Regions from separate parts of the Paenibacillus nanchangensis genome, predicted to be linked through region 1. Evidence: riboswitches for the same ligand, from Rfam matches in the RefSeq annotation. Region 1 holds a riboswitch; the other holds the start of a gene.
What was found. A riboswitch is a leader RNA that binds a small molecule or an ion and turns the genes downstream of it on or off. The one in region 1 is predicted to bind cobalamin.
Positions count from the first base shown of each region.

Region 1 (3,517 bases):
CCCGTATAACCCCAGACGGAGCAGCCGGGCACTTTTTGCAGCAGCTTGTCCACAAATCCGGCAGCTTCTCCGGCGGAAAAAAACGGGTCTCCCCCGGCCAGCGTAATGCCGTCCAGCAGCGGATTGGCGGCAATGTCTTCGATGATTTCCGCTTGGCGTTCCACCGTGAACGGCTCGCCGTAGCGGAAATTCCAGGTCTCCGGATTGAAGCAGCCGGGGCAGCGGTGCCGGCATCCGCTTAAAAAGATGACGGCCCGCAGCCCTTCGCCTTCATTAATTGATTCCGGGTAATAACCGCACAAATTCATAGATGTTTGACCCGGTCCCGGACTTCGGCCTGCTTGGCGGCGTTAAAGCGGGTCTGGTAATCCCCGGTCAGGTAACCGGTCACCCGGCGCAGCCGCCGGATATGGACTTCGGATTCATGTTTGCCGCAAGACGGGCAGTTTGAGCCGATAACCCCTTCATGCCCGCAGGCGGAGCAGCGGTCGATCGGATGGTTGATGCTGAAATAGCTGATGCCTTGATCAAGCGCGTAACGAATGATTTTGACAAAAGCCGACGGGTTGCTCCGCGCATTTCCGTTCAGCTCGACGTAGGAAATGGCGCCGGCGTTGCACAGGTCGTGGAAAGGCGCCTCCAGGCTGATTTTCCGCGCGGCTCCCAGCGTATGATAGACCGGGACATGGAACGAATTTGTGTAGTACTCGCGGTCGGTCACACCCGGAATCGATCCGTATTCCTTGCGGTCGATTTTGGTGAACTTGCCGGACAATCCTTCCGCAGGCGTGGCGAACAGCGTAATATTCAGATCCAGCTCTTCGCTTTTGCGGTCGCAGTATGCCCGCATATGCCGGACAATGGCGAGCGCTTTGCCGTATACCGTCTCGTCTTCGGCGTGATGCCGGCCGTACATTGCCTTCATGCATTCGGCGATTCCGATAAATCCGATCGACAGGCTGCCGTGCTTCAGCAGATCGCCAACCTGATCGTCGGGACCCAGATGCTCGCCGCCTTCCCAGACGCCTTCGCGCATCATGAAGTCGGACGCCTTCGCTTTTTGAGCGGCCTGGATCCGGTAGCGGTGCAGCAGCCCGTCCAGTGCGATGTCCATGTAGTAGTCGAGGTCGGCGTAAAAGCCCGCTTCATCCGGAGCGGAGCGGCGGCCCGTCACCGTGCCGTGCTCAATCCCGAGACGTACGAGATTCAGCGTATTAAAGGACAGGTTCCCTTTGCCGGAGCAGCGGTTGCGTCCAAACCGGTCGCCGAGCACGCGCGTACGGCAGCCCATCGTGGCGAATTCCGTGTCGGGATCGGCCGGATCGTAGTATGCCAGGTTCAGCGGAGCGTCCAGGTTCGCAAAATTCGGGTACAACCGGCGCGCCGAGCATTCGGCGGCTTTCACGAACAATTCGTAGTTCGGGTCGCCGGGCTGCTGGTTGATCCCGCTTTTGCATTTGAAGATCTGAATCGGAAAAATCGGCGTTTCGCCGCTGCCAAGCCCGCTCATGGTTGCCGTCAGCAGCGAATCGATGATCAGCTGGCCTTCCGGCGAAGTGCAGGTGCCGTAATTGATGCTTGTGAACGGAATCTGCCCGCCGGCCCGGCTGGACATCGTGTTCAGATTGTGGATCATGCTTTCCGCGCCCTGGAGCGTCTCGGCAGCCGTCTCTTTGGAGGCGTAACGGAAAGACTTGGGATAGCGCTCCGCCAAGTCCTTGCGGCTCATGGAAATGTCGCCGAGTTCCTCTGCCGCCTGTCCTTCTTCAAAATACTCCAGGCCTTTGCGGAAGTATTTGACGAACGATTTTGTCACGTAAGGGGCGAGATCATAATCGATTTTGTTTGCGGATACGCCGCCGTATTGGGCGTTCTGCTGGGATTGAAAAATAATGGCGACCAGCGCCATAGCGGTCATAATCGAATTCGGAGGCCGGACGCTGCCGTTACCCGTATTAAAGCCCTCGCGCAGCAGCTTCTCAAACGGAATAAAAATGCAGTTGGTCGTCCCGATCGCATACTGGTCCAGATCGTGGACATAGACGAAGTTGTCGCGAACGGCTTGAATCAGCTGAGGCGGCATCACGAAGCTCCGTGCGTACCATTTGGCATATTCGCTGCCGAATTTGCTCAGCTTGCCCGAGAAGCTCTCCCCGTTCAGGTTGGCGTTCTCGCGCAGCAGATCCAGATCCCGGCTGTCGATAATATCCCGGCCCAGCCGGATGACTTCCTCCAACAGCTCGTTCGTATAGGCTTGTCCACTCCATGATTTCTCCAGCAGCGTCATGCTACAGCTCTCCTCTCGATAAGTGAATCCCGCATCTGTTCATAAAAAAAGCATCTTCTGCCGGGAGCAGAACATGCCCGTATGCGTATCAAATCTCCCCACCGGGAGATCAAGTTACCGTGATCATCTTATGTAGGTCGCATGCGGACACCTTCCTGTTCCTCGCAGGTATGGATATGCGGTGTCGTCAAAACAGGCAGGTCTCCTGGCTACCCGGCATCTGGTTCGGCGCCTTCCCGAAGGCGATCCTTCAGTGGCTTGTGCCGTCAGATTACGTGTTTGGGGCGGTCTGTTATCCCCAAGCCGTCCGGTTACAGTGGCGGGACCGCAGCGGATTTGCACCGCGTTTCCCTTTTAAGCCTGGACCCTTTATCTAGGGGTCTGGCACCTGTTTCCACTATATTTTGTTGTCGTTAAATAAATTTAACCCAAGATATAGTGTTTGTAAACAGTTTTTTTATCCACCGTCTATCCACCGCCAAACCGGGGTAGTCCACAGTTCATCCACAATTTATCCACAGCCTGTGGGCAAAATATCCACAAGCCATCCCCAAATTGTTTCACACCCCCAGTTATCCCTGTTCTATGGGAGGTGGGACCGTGCCGGATTTGTCACGTAAATGTCGAAATTGCAGCCGTTTGCGAAATGCGGGCGGTGTCGAATATAGGGTTTGATTGTGTCGAGTACAATCTCCGACAAAGTCGGATATATAGAGTGCATACAGCAGGTCCAACAACAGAGTTGGCGATGGCGTAACCGGTTTGTCGCTCCGGCAGCGAACTGGTACAATATAGCTGGGCCTGCCCGAAGGCGGGCGGTTGATTTTGGGGAAGGTAAATTGGAGCATGAGAAACGAGTAAGTGGAGTAAAACGAGGAATGATGTGCTACGTTATATAAGCTGAATTATTGAATGACAGGAAAAAGGAAATGTCACGGAGGCAATTTGGAGCTACAGGAGCCGTAGCACATTTTTTTGAGTTCTCCGTTCCATAAAGATTGAACTGTTGAATACAGGATGGCAGGGATGTCACGGAGGCAATTTGGAGCTGTAGGAGCGGAGCGTTCGCCTTTATTTTCGGATTTCCTCCGTTGAGTAGAATATAAGAAATCCGAAAATAACAGCGGCCGAAAGTCCCAAATTCGCTGCAGTGCCAGCCCTGTTCCGCCTGTATGTCTTCGTTCACTCTATCCGGAACTACCATTGAACTCCGAAAATAATAGTGGGCTA
Region 1 is NZ_JBHOFD010000020.1:73,472-76,988, reverse strand. It holds gene nrdG (anaerobic ribonucleoside-triphosphate reductase activating protein) at 1-308, opposite strand, end outside; gene ACE6ED_RS16945 (anaerobic ribonucleoside triphosphate reductase) at 305-2,287, opposite strand; cobalamin riboswitch at 2,466-2,694, opposite strand.

Region 2 (3,517 bases), on a different contig from region 1:
GATAACCGGTAACCTCTACCGTATGGCTGCCTTCAGGCAATCCGTTTGTAAATACAGCCGCTCCCTGTGCGTCCGTAACAGCCGTTTGCCCGGCAATCGCAACCTTCGCGTTGGCAGCAGGCGTAATTTTTGGCTCGGAAGTGGAGGTTGCAGAGTTATACACCCAGGTGATCTGCGTAACCTTCGCGGTTACCGTTTCCCCTGCTGCCGGCTGGGCCGGTTCATAAGATACGAATTGGACCAGCTGTGTGTCCATACCGCCAAAATAGATAACGATCTTATCGTTCGCTTGGAGACGGAAAGCGCTCATGCCGACGCTTGGATAAATCCATTCCCCGCCGCGAACAACGGCAAAAAGCCAATACGAATAGTCATCCCCTGTAATCCCGCCAATCCCACTTACAAAATCGCCAAATGAGTGGTGCTCAATATTCAGCTCGAGCCCGGCTTTGCCCGCCAGCAGTTCAAGCGCCTCCATGGCGGTCGTCGCCTGAATGTCTCCTTGCGCCAGTTGGCCGCTTGGACCTTCAATCGCTAAGGAAGCGGCAACTTTAGGCTGCTGGGAGACCGGCTGGTTGAAGTCGTACAGCTTGCCGCCTTGTCCGCCGCTGAACAGCTGATAGGCAACCAGCGCCTGAAGCGCCTGTTCGGTTGCCATACCGTCCGATCCGTACTCCGCAAGGTGGGCGAATCCGCCGTCTGCCATCCGGAAGCTCATCAGTCTGTCCAGCAGATTGCCTTCATCTTTTGTAAATTGCGGACCAGCAGGATCAATGCCGACCGACGTTAAGGCAATAATCGTCTGCGATACGCTTTCGCTATCGGTGCCGTATCCGCCATGAGGCTGCTGATGGCTCGCCAGCCAGGCGACCGCACGTTCGCCGGCTGCCTTCACCTCTGGTTGATCCCAATGGTTGGACAGCGCTGTCAGCACCATCGCTGTCATATCCGGCTGACTTACGGTGCCATAAAGAGCAAACCCTCCATCTTCATTTTGTCCCTTGAGGATGGTTTCGAGGATTTTCTCTTTTGTCCACTTCGCATCGGCCGGCACGTTGTAGTGTCCCGCGTCCAATGCCAGCAGGCTGTATACCGGGCCGTTATTGCCCTGCAGCGTAATATCTTTGAAATTATAAATGCGTTCAATCAGGTTATAACCTGCGAATTTTGTCGCATCTTGACCGATCGCCGTAATAGCGAGCGCAATACGAGCGTAATCCGTGATTTTCCGGTAATTTCCTCCCGCATCTTTAATCGCCGTTTCCAAATTCGTGCGGTAGGAGTCCGGCACTTGATACCCGCCTTTAGCGAGCGCAATGGCCTCCCACTCGGAATTAACGCCTTGCTCGATCACATATTTGGCAGCGGCATCGGCCGCCTGCTTAAGCGTCCCCTGCTCGGCCGCAGCCTTCGCGCCGGATGCCTGCGGCTCTCCCGCCGCTCCGTACGCCCGCCCATTCGGCACGAGGGAAGTTCCCAACACCGAAATGACCATCAGGATAGCCAGTCCAAGCGCAAACGGCCTGGAGGTCAACAGCTTTTTCATAATCAGCCTCTCTTTCCCATCATGGATTTTGCATCAGTTTGACCAGCGGATTGGCCCGCAGCCTGGGCTCACTGGTTCTCTTTCTGTTAATCAGCTGCACCGGGAGCGGTCAAGCGTGAGCCGTCTACCGGCCTGATGAACCGGTTTTTGGCTGACACTTGAACAAGGTTGCGGCTCCCTTTAATCAACACACGTAACGGCAAAAAAACCGCCCTTAGGGCGGTTTCGGAAGAATGCGTAGCCTGGCGGCCGGAACCTGCGCGCAGCCATGCCAATGCTGCGGTCTGCAATCCGGACAACCGTACGGGCGTTTCTCATTCTTACCCCCCGAAGAATAAAAAACCGTTACAAAAAGAGGCAGGTCTCCTGGCTCCACGCTTCATCGCCTCTCTTCGCCTTCCCATTTCCTTGCCGGAAACAGTGGCTTACCGGAAGAGCCGCTCCGCGTTCACAGTGGCGGGACCGCGCCGGATTTGCACCGGCTTCCCTTTTAAGCGGACCTGTGGGAGGTCCGCACCTCTTTTTTCGTGCTATGTGATTTTCATTACTTTTTATCATAGCTATTATTGCGGACCCTGTCTACAATTTCTCCCGCTTATTCTGCACCGCCAATTCTTCCCCTCAAAAAATAAAAAGCAATCCCTGCTGCCGGATTCTCCCGGCAGGGGATTGCCTTCTGGATTTCAAGCTTCCGCCTAGTACACGCCTGAGTCTGCGGCTGCTATTCCGCCGCCGCAGGCGAGGCTGACGGGGCGGGGCTTGCCGCGCCGGCATCGCCCGCATCATCTGCGCCGCCCGGCGAGGCGGTTGCCGCCGCGCCCGCTTCCGGCAGGTCCGTCACCGGCGCCGCGCCGCCTGGCACGGGGCCAGCCAGCAGCGGAAGCGTAAAGCCGTCGGCGGTGATCATATCGCCCGCCGCAAGCTTCGCGTCCGGGGCCAGCTGCACCCGGACGTCATAGCGGGCGCCGCCGCCTGGCGAAGGCGATACGGCTGCCGCGCCCGGGCTGGCTGCCGGAGCGTCTGCGCCAGCGCCCTCCGGCGCAGCGGTGCCCTCCGGCCCGCCGGCCGTGCCGTCCGCCGCATCCGGCGTCGCGCCAGGCGTTGCCGTCACCGCAGCCGCGTCGTCACCGGCTCCGGCGCCATCGGCGCTCCCGCCCGCCGCGGCCGTACCTGCACTTGCCGCGCCGCCCGCGTCACCGCCGGCGTCCGTCCCGCCGGCCGCGTCCGGCGTCGCGCCAGGCGAGGCCGTACCGGCACCGGCGGAAGCCGCCGGATCGCCGCCTGCGCCGCCGCCGTCCGCCGCGCTTGGCACCGGCGCTTCCCCGCACGCCGACATCGCCTCCACGGCGTACGACTGCGGCTCTCCGGCCGCGCCGTGCACCGTTACGCTCTCCGGCTGGAACGCCAGGCAGTCGCCGGCCCCCGCGAAGCGGAACAGCAGCTCCGGTGCGCCTGAGTCCCCGGAAGCGAGATACACTTCAGCCGCATCCACCTCCGCGGCCGCCGATGGGACCGGCGAAGCGGAGGCAGACGGCGCCGCCGCTTGGCGGTCCGAATTCATCAGATTCTGCAGCACAAGCGCCAGAATCAGGACAATCACAATCAGCGAACCCGAGATCAGGACGGGAAATCGGTTTTTCCGCATCCACCGTGCAAGCGGCGAAGCCGCCGCCCCTTTCGCTTCGGTGTATACAGCCTGCAGCGCCGGGCCTGCCGGATCGGCATAAGCCTTTCGGAACTCCCGGCCCTTGAAGGCTTCCCTGTCATACCGTTCAAAATACTTCAGGATCGCCCGCCGGTAGCCGGGATACAGCTTTTTCCTCGACTGCGCAAACAAAGGGCGGTCCTGCGACCAGGCGAGGAAGCGGTAGACGGTATCCTTGTTTCCCCCCGCTTTGGACCGGATATGGTCCAGCAGCGCCTCATAGTCCAGCGGGCCTTCCTCTCTGCCGCTGCTGTGATAATACGCCA
Region 2 is NZ_JBHOFD010000025.1:108,353-111,869, reverse strand. It holds gene ACE6ED_RS19790 (S-layer homology domain-containing protein) at 1-1,546, opposite strand, end outside; cobalamin riboswitch at 1,886-2,082, opposite strand; gene ACE6ED_RS19785 (GAP1-N2 domain-containing protein) at 2,268-3,517, opposite strand, start outside.
Region 2: another riboswitch for cobalamin. It lies ahead of ACE6ED_RS19790 (S-layer homology domain-containing protein); the one in region 1 lies ahead of ACE6ED_RS16945 (anaerobic ribonucleoside triphosphate reductase).